3 regions of the Streptomyces sp. NPDC045470 genome follow, and region 3 is predicted to be linked to each of the others. Evidence: riboswitches for the same ligand, from Rfam matches in the RefSeq annotation. Region 3 holds a riboswitch; each other region holds the start of a gene.
What was found. Region 3 has a riboswitch for cobalamin ahead of AB0A97_RS03130 (HoxN/HupN/NixA family nickel/cobalt transporter). Riboswitches for the same ligand answer to the same signal wherever they lie in the genome.
Positions count from the first base shown of each region.

Region 1: linked by a shared signal. The riboswitch ahead of AB0A97_RS19485 (CoA-acylating methylmalonate-semialdehyde dehydrogenase) and the one ahead of AB0A97_RS03130 (HoxN/HupN/NixA family nickel/cobalt transporter) in region 3 are both predicted to bind cobalamin.
Region 2: linked by a shared signal. The riboswitch ahead of AB0A97_RS37705 (ABC transporter substrate-binding protein) and the one ahead of AB0A97_RS03130 (HoxN/HupN/NixA family nickel/cobalt transporter) in region 3 are both predicted to bind cobalamin.

Region 1 is NZ_JBEZAN010000006.1:55,186-61,030, reverse strand. Features, by position in the region: gene aceA (isocitrate lyase) at 163-1,446, opposite strand; gene AB0A97_RS19490 (short-chain fatty acyl-CoA regulator family protein) at 1,811-3,220, shown strand; cobalamin riboswitch at 3,325-3,498, shown strand; gene AB0A97_RS19485 (CoA-acylating methylmalonate-semialdehyde dehydrogenase) at 3,703-5,202, shown strand; gene AB0A97_RS19480 (acyl-CoA dehydrogenase family protein) at 5,217-5,845, shown strand, end outside.
Region 2 is NZ_JBEZAN010000026.1:31,184-37,028, reverse strand. Features, by position in the region: gene AB0A97_RS37720 (ferric reductase-like transmembrane domain-containing protein) at 1-544, shown strand, start outside; gene AB0A97_RS37715 (ABC transporter ATP-binding protein) at 625-1,443, opposite strand; gene AB0A97_RS37710 (iron ABC transporter permease) at 1,440-2,540, opposite strand; gene AB0A97_RS37705 (ABC transporter substrate-binding protein) at 2,537-3,586, opposite strand; cobalamin riboswitch at 3,616-3,806, opposite strand; gene AB0A97_RS37700 (class I SAM-dependent methyltransferase) at 3,896-4,645, opposite strand; gene AB0A97_RS37695 (MFS transporter) at 4,614-5,845, opposite strand, start outside.
Region 3 is NZ_JBEZAN010000001.1:720,098-725,942, reverse strand. Features, by position in the region: gene AB0A97_RS03150 (hypothetical protein) at 36-995, opposite strand; gene AB0A97_RS03145 (hypothetical protein) at 1,904-2,170, shown strand; gene AB0A97_RS03140 (DoxX family protein) at 2,490-3,041, shown strand; gene AB0A97_RS03135 (VOC family protein) at 3,142-3,642, shown strand; gene AB0A97_RS03130 (HoxN/HupN/NixA family nickel/cobalt transporter) at 3,811-4,881, opposite strand; cobalamin riboswitch at 5,059-5,272, opposite strand; gene AB0A97_RS03125 (ABC transporter substrate-binding protein) at 5,534-5,845, shown strand, end outside.

The sequences.
Region 1 (5,845 bases), on a different contig from region 3:
GGCGCGGTATCGGGTCGGGTACTCAGGGCCGGGCGGGCACGTACTCAGTGCCCGTCAGGTCTCGTACGGGGGGTCCGCCCGGCTGGAGGGGCCATTGTCGAGGACCGTACTCAGAGGCCGCCCCTGGTGCCCGTCCCCAGCGGCCGTCTCCAGCGGCCGTCTCTAGTGGAACTGCTCCTCCTCGGTCGAGCCGCGCAGCGCGGTCGTCTCGGAGGCCGGGTTGACGGCGCCGGCGACCAGGTCGAAGTAACCGGTGCCGACCTCGCGCTGGTGCTTGACGGCGGTGAAGCCGTGCTGCTGGGCGGCGAACTCACGCTCCTGGAGGTCGACGTAGGCCGTCATGCCGTGTTCGGCGTAGCCGCGCGCGAGGTCGAACATGCCGTGGTTGAGGGAGTGGAAGCCGGCCAGGGTGATGAACTGGAAGCGGTATCCCATCGCGCCCAGCTCCCGCTGGAACTTGGCGATCTGGTCGTCGTCCAGCGCGGCGCGCCAGTTGAAGGACGGCGAGCAGTTGTACGCCAGCATCTGGTCGGGGTGGTGGGCGTGGATCGCTTCGGCGAACTCGCGGGCCTGGGCCAGGTCGGGCGTGCCGGTCTCCATCCACAGCAGGTCCGCGTACGGGGCGTACGCCAGGCCGCGGGCGATGGCGGGGGCCATGCCGTTCTCGACGCGGTAGAAGCCCTCCGCGGTGCGTTCCCCGGTGCAGAAGCGGGCGTCGTTCTCGTCGACGTCGCTGGTCAGCAGGTTGGCGGCGAGGGCGTCGGTGCGGGCGACGAGCACCGTCGGCACATCGGCGATGTCGGCGGCCAGGCGGGCCGCGCCCAGGGTGCGCAGGTGCTGGGAGGTGGGCACCAGGACCTTGCCGCCGAGGTGGCCGCACTTCTTCTCCGAGGCGAGCTGGTCCTCGTAGTGGATGCCGGCCGCGCCCGCCTCGATCATCGCCTTGGTCAGCTCGAAGGCGTTGAGCGGGCCGCCGAACCCGGCCTCGGCGTCGGCGACGATCGGCACCAGCCAGTCCGTCGTGTCCCCGGCCTCCTCGGCGGTGGCGATCTGGTCGGCGCGCAGCAGCGCGTTGTTGATGCGGCGCACCACCTGCGGCACCGAGTTGGCCGGGTAGAGACTCTGGTCCGGGTAGGTGTGACCGGCCTGGTTGGCGTCGGCGGCGACCTGCCAGCCCGAGAGGTAGACCGCCTGCAGACCGGCCTTGACCTGCTGCACGGCCTGGCCGCCGGTCAGCGCGCCGAGGGCGTGGAGGTAGTCCTGCTCGTGGAGTTGCCGCCACAGGCGCTCGGCGCCGCGCCGGGCCAGGGTGTGCTCCTCGCGGACGCTGCCGGAGAGCCGCAGCACGTCGGCGGCGCTGTGGGTACGGGTGGTGCCCTGCCACCGCGGGTCGGTCGCCCACCGCCGGGCCAGTTCCTCGGCCGTCTCGGTACCTGTCTGTGCCATGACCATCTCCCGGGTGTTCGCTCGGACCGCTGTGCTGAGCCGTGGACTGCTCTGTGGTGGTGGGTGGTGGGCTGCTGTGGTGGACTGCCGGTGAAGGGTGCGAATCCTCGGCACCGCGTGCACCGAGTGCCGTAGCAGCGCCACGAATTGCTGAGGTGCGGCCCGCCGGAGGTCCCGGTGGCGGGGTGAGCAATGCTGCCGGGGGGCCGCACCACCGACTCTGGCAGTGGCACTTGGTGCCATCAACGGTGGCCCGCAGCCAAGTTCTGCCCATCTTGTGGCGCCTTTCTGCCAAGGTTGCGAAGGTCCGTGACCGCCGTACGGCGACTAGGGTGAGCCGGGCGGCAGCGACGGAGGGGACACCGTGAGCAAGATCTACGCCGGGGCGCGGCTGCGCCGGCTGCGGGAGGAGCGCGGGTTCAGCCAGGCGGCGCTGGCCCGCGTCCTGGCCATCTCGCCCAGCTACCTGAACCAGATGGAGCACGACTCACGGCCGCTGACCGTGCCCGTACTGCTGCGGCTGACCGAGACCTTCGGGGTGGACCCCGGCTTCTTCTCCGAGCGCGACACCAGCCGGATGCTGGCCGACCTGCGCGAGGCGCTCGCCGACGAGCTGGCCGCCGGCCGGGTCTCCCCCACCGACCTGTCCGAACTCGCTTCCCGGCAGCCCGCGGTGGCGTCGGTGCTGCTCGGCCTCGGGCGGCGCAACCTGGCGCTGACCGAGCGGCTGGCGGAGGTGGCGGAGGGCCGGGACGGCGGCGGCACCGACCCGGCCGCGCCGCTCTCCCCGCACGAGGAGATCCGCGAGTTCTTCTACCGGCGGCAGAACTACCTGCACGAGGCCGACACCGCCGCCGAGGAACTCGCCGCCGAGCTGGGCATCCGTCCCGGTGAGGCGGGACGCGCCCTGACCGCCCGGCTCACCGGACGGCACGGCGTACGCCTCGTCGACACGCCCGACGGGCCGCTGCACCACTACGATCCGTCCGCCCGGGTGCTGCGCCTGTCGGCGGGACTGCGGCCCGGGCAGCGCGCCTTCCGCATGGCGACCCAGCTCGCGCTGCTGGAGGCCGGCGAGGAGCTGTCGCGGCCCGCCTCCGAGGACTTCGAGGAGGGCACGACGGCCTGGTCGCTGGCCAGGATCGGGATCGCCAACTACTTCGCGGCGGCGCTGGTGCTGCCGTACGGCCCGTTCCACGCCGCGGCCGAGGAGCTGCGGTACGACATCGAGCGGCTGACCGACCGGTTCGGCCTCGGGTACGAGACGGTGTGCCACCGGCTGAGCACCCTGCAACGGCCGCGCCGGCGCGGGGTCCCGTTCTCCTTCGTCCGCGTCGACCGGGCCGGCAACATGTCCAAGCGGCAGTCCGCCACCGGCTTCCACTTCTCCCGGGCGGGTGGTACCTGCCCGCTGTGGAACGTCTACGAGGCGTTCACCGCGCCCAGCCGTATCCACGTACAGATCGCCGCCATGCCGGACGGCCGCCGCTACCTGTGGACGGCCCGCACCGTCACCCGGCACCGCGGCGGCTGGGGCGATCCGGGCAAGACCTTCGCCATCGGCCTCGGCTGCGAGATCCGGCACGCCTCCCGGCTGGTCTACTCCGACGGCCTCGACCTGGACAACGCCGGTGCCGCCATCCCCATCGGCATGGGCTGCCGGGTCTGCGAACGCCTGGAGTGCCCGCAGCGCGCCGTGCCGCCGCTCGGCCGTCCCCTGGCCATCGACGAGAACAGCAGCACGTTCGTGCCGTATCCGGTGCGGGAGGGCTGAGGGGTACGGGAGGGCTGAGAGGCGTACGCGGTCCCAGCGGCCCGCCCCGGGGCACCCGGAAGATCACCGATCCCCCTGGACTTACTAGGACGTCCAACTATATGTTCGTGACGTAGGCCCGCGGTGCAGGGAAGCCGGTGCGAATCCGGCGTGGTCCCGCCACTGTGACCGGGGAGTGCGACGCCGAGCAACACGCCACTGACGCGGGTGCGTCGGGAAGGCGGGCGGCGCACGACGATCCGGAAGCCAGGATACCGGCCGCGGGTGTTGTTCCGTGTTGTCCACGAGGATGGAGCAGACACGCATGGCATCGGTGCGTACCCACAACCCAGGTGATCCGGCCCGGCCCGCGGCACCGCCCGCGCGCTGACGGTTCCACGCCTTTCGCGTCCCACGGCCCCGCCACGGTCCGCGCGCCATCCGCGCCGCCCGTGGGCCCGGCCGTGCCATCCCCGGATCTCACCTGACGAGAGCAGGCCCCCATGGTCCGAGAACTGACCCATTTCATCGGCGGCGAGCACGTACCGGGAACATCGGGCGCGCACGGCGAGGTGTACGACCCCAACACCGGCACCGTGCAGGCCCGGGTGCCGCTCGCCGGCCAGGCCGAGACGGCGGCCGCCGTCGCCGACGCCGCGGCCGCCCAGCCCGAGTGGGGCGAGTGGAACCCGCAGCGGCGCGCCCGCGTCCTGCTGAACTTCCTGCGCCTGGTGGAGGGCGAGCGGGACGCGCTGGCCCGGCTGCTGTCGAGCGAGCACGGCAAGACGGTCGCGGACGCGCACGGCGATCTCCAGCGCGGCCTGGAGGTGGTGGAGTTCGCGGCCGGCGTCCCGCACCTGCTCAAGGGCGAGTTCACCGACAACGCCGGTACCGGCATCGACGTGCACTCGCTGCGCCGTCCCATCGGCGTGGTGGCCGGGATCACCCCGTTCAACTTCCCCGCGATGATCCCGCTGTGGAAGGCCGCGCCGGCCATCGCCTGCGGCAACGCGTTCCTTCTGAAGCCGTCCGAGCGGGCGCCTTCGGTGCCGCTGCGGCTGGCCGAGCTGTTCCTGGAGGCGGGACTGCCGCCGGGCATATTCAATGTCGTCCACGGCGGCAAGGAGGCGGTGGACACGCTGCTGGCGGACCCGCGCGTCGAAGCGCTGGGCTTCGTCGGCTCGACGCCGATCGCCGCGCACATCTACGCGACCGCCGCCGCGCACGGCAAGCGCGCCCAGTGCTTCGGCGGCGCCAAGAACCACCTCATCGTGATGCCGGACGCCGACCTCGACCAGGCGGTGGACGCGCTGGTGGGCGCCGGGTACGGATCGGCGGGTGAGCGCTGCATGGCGATCTCGGTCGCCGTGCCGGTGGGCGAGGAGACCGCCGACGCGCTGGTGGCGCGGCTCAAGGAGCGGGTCGGCACGCTGCGCGTCGGCCGCTCCGACGACCCGCACGCCGACTTCGGGCCGCTGGTGAGCCGTGACGCGCTGGACCGGGTCCGCGCCTATGTGGACCTCGGCGTCACCGAGGGCGCGGAACTCGTCGTCGACGGACGCGGCTTCACCCTGCCCGGCCACGAGGACGGCTTCTTCGCGGGCGCGTCGCTCTTCGACCGGGTCACCCCGGACATGCGGATCTACCAGGAGGAGATCTTCGGCCCGGTCCTGTCGGTGGTACGGGCCGCGGACTACGAGGAGGCGCTGCGGCTGCCCACGGAGCACCCGTACGGCAACGGCGTGGCCATCTTCACCCGCGACGGCGACACCGCGCGGGACTTCAGCCGCCGGGTGGACACCGGCATGATCGGCGTGAACGTGCCGATCCCGGTACCGGTCGCGTACCACACCTTCGGCGGCTGGAAGCGGTCCGGCTTCGGCGACCTGAACCAGCACGGCCCGGACGCGATCCGCTTCTACACCCGTACCAAGACCGTCACCTCGCGCTGGCCCTCCGGGGTCAAGGAAGGCGCGAGCTTCACCCTCCCGACGATGGGCTGAGCGCGATGAGCGTCATGACCACCGCCACCACGGCCGCCTCGCTGACCTCACTCACCGCCGACCAGCTCGCCATCGTCGAGACGACGCTGGACTTCGCGCAGGAGCACATCGCGCCGCACGCCGTGGCCTGGGACCAGGACAAGCACTTCCCCGTGGACGTGCTGCGCAAGGCCGCCGGGCTCGGGCTCGGCGGGATCTACGTACGGGAGGAGCACGGCGGGTCCGCGCTGAGCCGCGCGGACGGCGTGCTGGTCTTCGAGGTGCTGGCCACCGCCTGCCCGTCCATCGCGGGCTATCTCTCCATCCACAACATGGTCGCCTGGATGATCGACCGGTACGGCGACGACGCGCAGCGCGCCCGCCGGCTGCCCGGCCTGTGCTCGATGGCCGACCTGGGCAGCTACTGCCTGACCGAGCCGGGCGCCGGGTCGGACGCCGCGGCGCTGCGCACGCGTGCGGTGCGCGACGGCGACTCCTACGTGCTGACCGGAGTGAAGCAGTTCATCTCCGGCGCCGGGACCTCGCAGGTGTACGTGGTGATGGCCCGTACCGGCGAGGACGGCCCCGGCGGCATCTCGGCGTTCCTCGTGGAGCGGGACGACCCGGGGCTGTCGTTCGGCGCCAACGAGAAGAAGATGGGGTG
Region 2 (5,845 bases), on a different contig from region 3:
CGCGGGCGGGACGGCCTGGGTGGCGCGCCTGTGGTCGGCGTTCGCCGACACGTTCGTGCCGGGCTGGTACGACTCGGGGACCGGCAAGCTGGCCATCCCCATCGGCCAGGGCGCCCTGTATCTCGCCGTCCCGCTGGGGCTGCTCTTCTACGTCCGGCACCGCATCGGCGCGAACGCCTGGCGCCGACTGCACCGCTTCGTGATCGTCGTGTACGTGCTGAGCGTCTGGCACACGCTGCTGTACGGCACCAACGTCTGGTACGACGAGTGGCCGCGTACCGTCCTGTGGCTGCTCCAACTGCCCGTCTCGGTGCTGCTCCTGCTCCGGCTGCTGCGTCCCGCGCGGCGGGCCGAGCGCCTGGGGGCGCCCGGTCGGCAGGCGGAGGCCGCGCCGCTGCGCTGGACGGCCCGGGCCGCGGGCCGGGCCGCTGCCGCCGCCGTGATCGTCGGGCTGCTGGCCGTGGTCCTCTCCGGACACGACGGCGGGCGGCCCCGGCCGGACGAGCCGCCCGCGACCGCCCCGGCCGGCCAGGAACCGGAGTGACCCGCGACCACCCCGGCCGCTCAGGAACCCGAGTGACCCGCGACCGCCCGATCCGACTGCCCCGGCACCGCCCCGGCCACTCAGGAACCGGAGGGCCCCGGCACCGCCACGGCCGGCCGGTCGCGTTCCCCGGGCAGGAACGACACCTGCGGCGCACCCGTACGCGGACTGACGGTGACCTCGGCCGTCACGCCGTAAACCTCGGCCAGCAGCTCCTCGGTCAGCACCTCGGCGGGTGGCCCTGATGCCGTGACCTGCCCCTCGCACAGGACGTACAGGCGATCGCAGTAGTACGCGGCGAGGTTGAGATCGTGCAGTGCCACCAGGGCCGTGGCGGGCAGCCCGCGCAGGATGCCGAGCACCGTCAACTGATGCCGTACGTCCAGGTGGTTGGTCGGCTCGTCGAGGACCAGCAGGGAGGGCCGCTGGGCCAGGGCACGGGCGATGAGCACCCGCTGGCGCTCGCCGCCGGAGAGCCGGTCGAAGGACCGGTCCGTCAGCCCGGCCGCGTCCACCGACTCCAGAGCCCACGCCACCAGTGAGGCGTCCTCGGCGCTGTCTCCGTCCAGCAGCCGCTTGTGCGGTGTGCGGCCCATCGCGACGACCTCGCGCACGGTCAGGTCGAAGTCGGCGGCCGACTCCTGCACCACGGCGGCCACCGTGCGGGCCAGCCGCCGCACCGGCAGCGACCAGGCGTCCGTGCCGTCCACCCGGACCTGCCCCGCGTCGGGCCGCAGCACCCGGTAGACGGCGCGCAGCAGGCTGGACTTGCCGCTGCCGTTGGGCCCGACCAGGCCGACCACCTCGCCGGGCCGGGCGGCCAGGGACACGTCGCGCACCAGACGGTGTGCCCCGGCGGTGAGCGTGAGGCCGTCGACGGTCAGTTCGGTCGCGCTCATGCCACTCCTCGGTGCACGGTACGGCGGGCGTCCCGGCGCATCAGCCACAGGAAGAACGGTCCGCCGCACAGTGCGGTCAGCACACCGACGGGGATCTCCATGGGCGCGGCGACGGTACGCGCCGCGATGTCGGCCCAGATCAGGAACACCGCGCCGGCCAGTGCGGCGGCGGGCAGCACCCGGCGGTGGTCACCGCCCACGAACAGGCGCACCACGTGCGGCAGCATCAGGCCCACGAAGCCGATCGGTCCGGCCGCGGCCACCAGGACGCCGGTGACGAGCGAGAGCAGGACGAACATCCGGGCCCGGAACCGGGCCACGTCCAGCCCCATCGTGGTGGCGGCCTCCTCGCCCGCCAGCAGCAGGTTCAGCGACCGTGCCTGGACGAGCAGGACGGCGATGCCCAGCAGCAGCGCCAGGCCCGGCAGCCACAACGTGCCCCACTGCACCCCGCCGAGGCCCCCGAGGGTCCAGGCGAGGACCGCCCGGGCCTCGTTGCCCCGGTCGGAGGTCAGCAGCAGGATGTCCATCACCGCCGTGAGGACCGCCGCCATCGCCACTCCCGACAGCACCAGCCGTACCGAGGTGATGCGCCCGCCGGTACGCGCCGTCGTGTAGACGAGCAGCAGGGTCAGCAGCGCGCCGGCGAAGGCGGCGGCCGACAGCGACACCGGACCGAACAGGCTCACCCCGAAGACGATCACCATGACGGCGCCCAGGGACGCCCCCGAGGAGACACCCAGCAGATACGGCTCCGCCAGCGGGTTGCGGACCAGTGCCTGCATGGCCGTACCGATCACCGCGAGTCCCGCGCCCGTCACCGCGCCGAGCGCCACCCGCGGAGCCCGTACGTCCAGCACGATGGTCTCGCGCGCCCGGGACCACCCCGGGTCCGGCAGGTCGGCGCCCAGCGCGTGGGTCACGATGCCCCACACCTCGCCGGGCGGCACGTGCACCGACCCGATCGCCATCCCCGCCGTGGCGGAGACCAGCAGCAACACCCCGAGAACGACGAGGGTGACGGCGAAGGACCGGCGGCGCGGCGGCGTCTCGTGCCGGTGCTCGCGGACGACCGCCGTCCCGGCGGCGGCGGTCACCGGAACCGCTCGGGGTGCAGGGCGCGGGCCAGCTCCTCCACCGCGTACGGCGGCCGCACCCCCACCAGGGTCGCGGTCAGCGGCAGGACGACGAACCGCTTGTTCTTGACCGCGGGCACGTCGGCCAGCGCGGGCTGCGACAGCAGGAACTTCTTCTTCTGCTCGACGCTCCCGGCCCCCGCGTAGTCGTAGATCGCGATGACCTCGGGCTTCCGGTCGACTACCTGCTCCCAGGACGCGTCCCCGAAGACCTTGTCCAGGTCCGCGAACACGTTCCGGCCGCCCGCGAGCTGGATGATCTCGGTGCCGAGGCTCTTGCCGCCGGCGGTGAAGGCCGCCTTGTCGCCGCTGTCGTACACGAAGACCGGTACGGCGGGGGCGCCCTTGACCGCCCCGGTGGCCCGGTCCACCCGCGCCTTGAGGTCGGCGGCCAGCTTGTCGGCCCGTTCCCGGATGCCGAAGATGCTGCCGACGGTGCGGACCTCGTCGTACGCGTCCTGCATGGACACCTGCTTCTTCCCGCAGTACTCGCGGTTGAGGTAGGTGTTGATCCCGGCGTCGGCGAACGCCTTGCGCGAGCGGCCCTCGTTCTCGGCGAAGGCGCTGGCGTACCCGCCGTAGACGAGGTCCGGATCGGCTTCCAGAACGGTCTCGAAGGACGGCTCCTTCTTCGCCAGTTTCGGCAGCGCCTCGTAGTCCTTGCGCAGCTCCGGCAGGACGGCCGAGTCGGGGAAGGCGGTGCCGATCATGCGGTCCTCGAGTCCCAGCGCCAGCATCAGTTCGGCGGGGTGCTGGTGGATGGTGAGGACCCGGGAGGGCGGCTTCCGGTAGGTGGTACGGATGCCGCAGTTGTCGATGGTGACCGGGAAACCTTTCGCCGCGGTGGCCGCGGGCTCCGCGTCACCCGCGGTGTCCCGCGCCGTGCCGCAGCCGCCCAGCAGGACGGCGGACAGGGCCAGGGCCACCGCAGGTGCCGCGACGCGCCGGAACCGGCGCCGCCGGGCGGCGGGGGAAGAAAAGGGGGGACGGGTCGTGCCGTCGTACACGTAGAGCCTCCTGCGGAGTCCGCGCTCCTCGGAACGGGCCCGCGACAGGCCAGTGTCCTGACTCCCGGATCGACGCCCCCCCCGGCCTTCCCGCGCCGCGCGCGGTGGCCCGATCTGCCTGATGAAGGGTCACTCCCCGGTCACAGTGGCGGGACCGCGCCGGAATCGCACCGGCTTCCTGTCTCCCGTCGCGGTGATGACCAGGTGATATTACGGTCGGTCGGACCGGGGGCAAAGGGCGCGCGTACGGTTCCGCGCGCCGTCTACGGTGTGCGGGCGCCGGGCCGGCCGTGCGGCCCGGCGCCCCGGTCACGCCGCGCGGACCGCCCGGAGCACCAGCCGTTCGGCGTCCTGGTCGTACGGGCGGCCGTCGAAGCCACCGAAGACCTCGACCTCCTGGAAGCCCGCCTCCCCGGCCATCCGCCGCAACTCCACGGCGCTGTAGACGAACCAGACCAGGCTCGTACGCGTCACCCGGTCGCCCCGCACGAGCACCCAGTCGCTGCGCAACCGTGCCCAGTCGTCCAGCACCGTGTCGGTCTGCACCAGCAGGTCGTCACCGCGCTGCACCACCTTCGGCGGTGTGACCTTTCGGGCCAGCAGTTCCTTTCCGGCCATGTCCAGAAGCAGGGTCCCGCCGGGCGCCAGGCAGTCGTGCATCGTGCGCAGCACACGGGCGTTGTCGGCGGGGTCCTCGAAATAGCCGAAGGACGTGAACATGTTGAGAACCACGTCGAAGGCCCCGGGCTCGGTGAACTCCCGCATGTCGGACTGGACGTACCGGGCGGAGACTCCGGCGTCGGCGGCCCGCTTCCGGGCGCGGTCCAGCATCGCCGGGCTGCGGTCCACACCCGTCACACCGAATCCCCGGCGCGCGAGCGGAACGGTGAACACCCCCGGGCCGCAGCACAGGTCCAGCACCCGGGCCCCGGCCGGGAAGGCCAGCAGGGGAGAGGTGTCGAGCAGCTCCTCGGCCTGGGCGTGGCGCCCGTCGGAGAACAGGAAGTCGTAGAACTCGGTCCAGAAGTCATCGTCCTGGAATCCGCCCGTGTGCGTCATCGGGTACCGGTGTTCCTTCCGTGAGGTCGGTGAGGTCCGTGCGGGGGGTGGTGGGGGTGAGGTCGGCGGGAGCGGTGCCGCGCCCGCGCCGCAGGGCGAGCAGGAGCGGCGGCAGCAGGACGCACTGGGCCGCGGCGAACAGCCAGAACCAGCCCGCGTGCCCGGCGCGTTCGCCGAAGCCGTAGAGCTGCCCGCCCAGCACGCCGCTGGCACAGGCGCCCAGGCCGGCGGCGAGCCGCTGCTGTCCGAAGACCACGGCGTCCGAGCGCGGACTGCGGCGCAGGGCCTCCAGGTCGTTCTTGAGGAAGAGCACGATGTCGCCGAGCGTGATGAGGACACCGCCCGCCAGCAGGGCGGTCCGCGTACCGGCTGCCAGGACCGCCATCCCGGCGGCCAGGCCCGCGAACCCGATCGCCAGCGCGACGGGGTACCTCATCTGCCGGATGGCGCCCGACGCGAGCGGCTGGACGACGATGACCAGGACGAAGCAGGTCAGCAGCACCAGGCTGTAGAACTCGCTGGAGGCCCGCTCGACGGCGTACACGGCGAGGTAGTGCTGGAAGTGGAAGTAGAGGTAGAACGCCAGGCCGTTGGCGACGAAGGGGAGGACGGCGATACCGGTGAGCAGGCCCTGGCCGGACGCCGGTGCGCTGCTGGACCGGTCCTTCTCCGGCCCCACCGCCGGCAGACGCGCATGCCCCACGGCCACCACGGCGAACAGCGCCGTCACGACGAGGAACAGCGGGCCGGGGGACGACAGCACGAACGGCCCCGCGACGAGCGGGCCCACGGCCATCCCCGCGTTGAGCGCCGCGTTGCCCGCGGACAGGAACGCGGGCCGGCGCTCCTCGGCCACACCGTGCACCAGGTACGCCTTGTTGGCGGGCAGGTACAGCGCGGCGCCGCAGCAGGTCAGGATCAGCGCCGCCACCGCCACCGGCGGCCACCGCAGCGCCGCCAGGAACGCCGCGAAGCCCGCCGTACGCACCACCAGCGCCCACAGCATCGTGCGCCGCAGCCCCACCCGGTCGGCGAGCGCCCCGCCGAGAACTCCTCCCGAGAACTGCACGAGGGACGCGGCGGCCAGCACCACACCGACCGCCCCGAGCCCCATCCCCAGCCGCTCGTGCAGGAAGACCGACATGAACGGCAGGACCATGAAACTGCCGAGCGGGATGAGGAAGGAGCTGAGCAGCAGGA
Region 3 (5,845 bases):
GGACGAGTGGTCGACAAAAACTTGAGTCCAGTGGGCTAATCGGTATTGGAAACCCTGACGGCGAGACGGCGTCCTTGCGATGGCATATGAAATGGCGTGGGAGACGAGAAGGGGACGGTTGCGATCGCACGTCGCTGTGCTCCGGCAACTGAGAATTCGAGCCTTGCGTGGATTTCCTTGGCCTTATCGGGCGCCGAAAAATAGAAGTCAGGTCCTTGGTAATTCATGTGAACGGCGAAGCGGGAAGGTCCGTCGATAAGTGCACCATCGGCTCGCCATGTAGTGCCGCTGGCATCTCGGTAGTTGTGACTGGGGGTTACGGTGAGGGGTAGCTGTAGAGGCTCGCCCTCCTCCACCGTGATGGTGAGCAGGCCAGACATGCCATGCGCTGGGAGGAAGCACGAGTTCCCGATTGGCTGTTCTGCATAGAAGGCCACATCGCCATCGAAGAACCATTCGTAGCCAGTCACGGGCGAAGATAGATGCGCTTCCCCTCCAAGCAAGGAGAATGTTGGTACTGAGGTGGCCGGCGTCAGCAGGCGAAGTAGTTCGTATCGTGTTGCACTGCGAGTGCGCGTGCCATCGCGAATCGGTACATCTCTTTCTGTTTTACCGCCTGCCTCTGTGATCACGACGTAAGGTGCTCTATCTGTTTGAAAGAGAAGGGAAGTTACCGATCCGTGGTGGCCGATCTGAACGGAGAGGTCCGTCATTTCTGGAGTAACTTGTCCGTCGAATCTTTTTCCTACCTGTGCCCACCAAGTCGCCAGGTCGGGTTTTGCTGGGTGGGTCAGCTTCCGTTGCTTCTCATTCACTCCGATGATCCAGATTATTTCCTCACCCTGAGCGCTGTTGGCGTGGCCGGCCAATTGCCTGGACTTTGAAACGTCAGGCCATTCTGACTTGAATTCGATCAGTGAATCTTCATTTCCGTTTCCAGTTAGTACCCGCTCTACGGCCTGAATGGTGAGTAGTTCAAGTTGCTGACGTCGCATGTTGGTAGCTTAGGTGCTTACCTGTCGAGACTTACCCCGAATGCGGTACAAAGGTAGTTGAAGAGCTGGCTATGAGATGTGGTGACTCGCCAGCCGAGACGAGCCAGCGAGCTTGTACGGATTGATCATGTACGCGCCTTAAATGTACATTCGCGCATCTGGCGCCGTCGGCTCCTTCATCGGTGACTCGCTGCAACGCGGCGCACAACCTCCAGCAGGTGCTTTGGGTAGAGGAGCCGGTTGATGGTGGCCGTCGCCCAATTGGATGCTCCGGCTGTGTGTCGGGCGTTACGAGCCGCCGGATCTTGGGCTGTGGTCGCTGTACGGCGACGAAGTGTGGTAGCCGGGGCGACCGGCTCTGCCCATGGGTGGCTGGGCTGGGTCGTGCGCCGATCTGTGCGACCGTCTCTTACGCCGATCTAGGTGGGCTACGGATCGCAAGGAGCCTGACATCCACGGCTGACATCAACGACGTCGGACCTGAATGTACACAAGCACCCTTACGCGGACCCGGCGACGGCGGGCGGTGCCACCAGGGCCAACCGCTGATCGAACTTACAAAGCAGATGTCACAGGTTCAAATCCTGTTGTGCCCACCAGCGCGAAGACCCCCCGTCGATCTTGACGGGGGGTCTTCGGCATTTGGGGTTGACGTCGATGTTGCTGGTCGGACGGTGTTTGGATGTCGCGTGCCGGGGCGGTGCGCCGGCTTTGCCGTGTGGTGCGTCGCGGACGCCGGGCGGCTCGTCAAGCCTGGCGCGGTTGTTCCGTACGTCAACGCCACGACCGGCGACGCTGGTTCGGTGAGTATCGGTGGGCGCGCTTCCGTGCAGCTCTCCGGCAATGGGGCCGGCATGGTGCGGTGCGGCCGACATGCGTGGTGGGCGGTCTCGGTGCACGCTGAAAGCATGGCTGAGCATCCGCCGGTGATCGTCCACCCGCCCTCCTCGTCCGGTGGGCGGCGGGTCACTGTCCACGGGCAGATCGTCGGGCTGGCGCACGGGCGTGGTGATGTCGCCGAGTTCCTGCGGCATGCGGGGCTGGCGCCGGATGCCGAGGACATCGACCTGGACACTCCGGGGCTCGTCGAGTGGCGCGGTGGGGACAAGGACACGTGGGCGGTTGCGGAGGGGTGGGGAGAGGGCGGCAGAGGTGGGCGAGGGGGAGGGGGATGAGGAGGAAGAGGGAGATGAGGGGGGAGGGGAGGGAAGGGAGGGGTGGGCGGTGTTGGGGAGTGGTTTTTCTGGGGGTGGGGTGGGGTGGGTCTTGGTGTGGATGCGGTGTGTGGTGGGGGTGTGGGGGGTAGGTTTAAGGGTTACGCATCGTGTGGGGTGGCGTTCGGAGGGTGAGGGGTGGGGGTGTTGTTTCACTTTCAAGTGATGTGTATCGTCGGTGTTTGACTTGAAGTTTCAAGTACTTCCGTCGGGGCGGCGTCGGTCCTCCCGTAGGGCACGCCGGTCCGGACGGACCAGACAGACAGAAATGAGCGCTCGCATGTCCTCCCCCCTCAGCCCCCTTCGCGACTACGGCAGCGGCGTCGACGACCGCCATGCCGCGACCCCGCACGCGTACGACATCGGTCTGTTGGTTCTGCGGCTCGCGGTCGGCCTGACCATGGCTGCGCACGGTGCGCAGAAGCTGTTCGGCTGGTTCAGCGGACCGGGGCTGGACGGAACCGGACAGTTCTTCACGGCCAGCGGCTACCCGGCCGGCAAGGCCATGGCCGTGGTGGCGGGCCTCAGCGAGACGTTGGGCGGCCTCGGGCTGGTCCTCGGGCTGCTGACGCCGCTGGCGGGCGCGGCGGTCGTCGGGACGATGGTGAACGCGCTGGCGGTGAAGTGGGGCGGCGGCTTCTTCGCGCCCGAGGGCGTCGAGTACGAGCTGCTGCTCACGGCGGGCGCGGGAGCCCTGGCACTGACCGGCCCCGGCCGGTACGCGGTCGACCGGCTGCTCCCGGTCCTGCGCAACCACCGCCTTGCGTACGGGGTGGCCGCCCTGGTGTTCGGCGTGATCGTCGCGTTCGTGATGCTGCTGGTGCGCGACTGATTCCTGGCGAGCCGGGTGGAGCCGGGGGAGCCGAGTGTGGCATGACGTGATGTGCCGTGAAGTGATGGGTGCGGGGAGAAGCGGAAGGTGAGGGATTGACGTGGCAGTGCGGCGGCTGAATCACGCGGTGCTCTACGTACGGGACGTGGCGCGCGCTGTGGCCTTCTACACGGAAACGCTGGGGTTCCGGGTGGACACCGAGATACCGGGGAGGGCCGCGTTCCTCAGCGCCGAGGGGACCGCCAACGATCACGATCTCGGACTGTTCGCGGTCGGCGCCGGTGCGCCGGGCCCCGAGCACGGCCGGGTGGGGCTCTACCACCTGGCCTGGGAGGTCGGCACCCTCGGGGAGCTGGCGGACGTGGCGGCGGACCTGGCGGGGCGGGGCGCGCTGGTCGGCGCCACCGACCACTTGGTGTCCAAGTCGCTGTACGCCAAGGACCCGGACGGCAACGAGTTCGAGGTCATGTGGCGGGTGCCCCGTACGGACTGGCCGGGCCCGGACGAACCGGACCGGCTGCGCCCGCTCGACCTCGAAGCCGAGCTGGCGCGCTGGGGCCGTGATCTGAAGACGGGCGCGGCGGCCGGTTCGGCGACCTGAGGCAGGGCGGGAGCAGTCACCGCCCCACCCTGCCGGTGGAGGGTGGGGCGGCGGCCGACCCTGCCGATGGCGGGTGGGGGCGGTGGCCCGGCCCCCACTGATGAAGGGCGGGGCGGGGAGCGGACAGACCGGGTCCGGTAGGTCGGGCCCGGTAGGTCGGGCGACGGGTCAGGCGGTCTCCCCGGCCGTCTCCGGGGCCCGTGCGGCCTCCGGGGCCCCGGTCGCCTCGGTGGCCCGCGCCGACCAGCGCTTCTCCACCCCGGCCAGCCGCCAGTACGCCAGCGCCGCCGCCCAGACCACCACGAACAGGCCGACGATGATGAAGCCCACGTTGTCCAGGTCGATCGCCGAGATCCAGCCGGTCACGCCGTCCGTCAGGTTCAGCTTCTCGTGCAGGACGGTGACCAGTTCGATGGTCCCGATGAAGAAGGCGACGGCGATCGACAGACCGGTGATCGTGAGGTTGTAGTAGACCTTGCGCACCGGGTTCGAGAACGCCCACTGGTACGCGAAGTTCATGAACGTACCGTCCAGCGTGTCGAACAGGCTCATCCCCGCCGCGAACAGCAGCGGCAGCACCAGGATCGCGTACCAGGGCAGACCGGCCGCCGCGCCGCTGCCCGCCATCACCATCAGCGTCACCTCGGTCGCGGTGTCGAAGCCGAGACCGAAGAGCAGGCCGAGCGGGTACATCTGGCCGGGCCGGGTGATGGAGCGGGTGAAGCGGCCCAGTACGCGGTTCATGAAGCCGCGGGAGTCGAGGTGCTGCTCCAGCTCCGCCTCGTCGTACCGGCCCTGCCGCATCGCCCGGAACACCCGCCAGATGCCCGCCAGCGCGACCAGATTGAGCGCGGCGATGAGGTAGAGGAAGCTGCCGGAGACCGTGGTGCCCACGGTGCCGAGCACCTGGTGGGCACTCGATCCGTCGTCGAGCAGGGTGCCGGCCAGTTGCGCGCCGCCGGCGACCAGCGCCGCCATGGCGACGACCACGCTGGAGTGCCCGAGCGCGAACCAGAAGCCCACCGAGACCGGGCGCTTGCCGTCGGCCATCAGTTTGCGGGTGGTGTTGTCGATGGCGGCGATGTGGTCGGCGTCGAAGGCGTGCCGCATACCGAGGGTGTACGCGGTGACGCCGAGACCGACCCCGAAGACCTGCGACCCGACGGCGTAGTGCTGCGGCACGACCAGCAGGAAGAGCACACCGAAGGCGATGACGTGCAGGGCGGCTATGACCGCCATCAGCCCGGCGGTCCGCACGGTGTCCTGCCGCCGCCAGCGGAACGCGGAAGCGGACGGCGGGGACGGCGAAGTGGAGGGGGAGGGGGAGGGGGGAGAAGACGGGGACGGTGAAGGGGAAGGGGAAGGGGAATTGGCGGACGGGGGCATCCGGTGGTCACGCTCCAGCACCTCGTGGATCAGTTCGTGAGATGCCGTGGCCGGTCTCCTGGCTGACGGGTGTGCGCGCCCGCCCCTGCCTTCCCGGTCGCGGGCTGCGGCCAGTGGCTCCGTACGGGCGCGGGGCGCGTACGGAACGGGGCGGGAACTTCCCGATCACAGTGGCGAGGGCCGCTCCGGTCTGGACCTGACGGTCTTCACCGGTCTTCCCGACACCACGGCCCGCACACTCTAACGCCCGGCCGCGGTGTGGTCATCGGACCAATACGGCGGGAACCCGGGGCGCCGTCCGCTCGACTACCTGGTCCCGGGCCCGCACGCGCGGGCCCTCGGGCGGTCGAGAGGCAGGGAGAGCGGACGTATGCGTCCTCGGATGGATCTGGTGGAGCCGGTGGCCGGGAGCCGGCCGGTGCTGAAGGGCCGGTCGGTGTCGAAGGGCCGGTCCGTGTCGGGAGACCGGGCAGCACCGGAAGGTCGGTCGGCTTGGGAAGGCCGGATGGTGCCGGAAGGTCGGTCGGCGTGGCGAGGCCGGTCGGTGGCGGCGATCGTGGGGGTGCTGGGGGTGGCCGCGCTGGCCACCGGCTGCGGTAGTTCCGGCGGGCAGGCGGCGGCGGACGCCGCGGACGGGCGGGGCGGCGGAGCGGGTGGCTTTCCCGCCACGGTCACCGATTGCGAGGGGCGGCGGACGACGTTTTCCGAGGCGCCGCGAAAGATTGTCACGAGCAATGCGGCGAGCCTGGAAATGCTGCTCCGGCTGGGAGCGGGCGACCGGGTCGTCGGTACCGGATTCCCGCCGGGGAAAGGCACG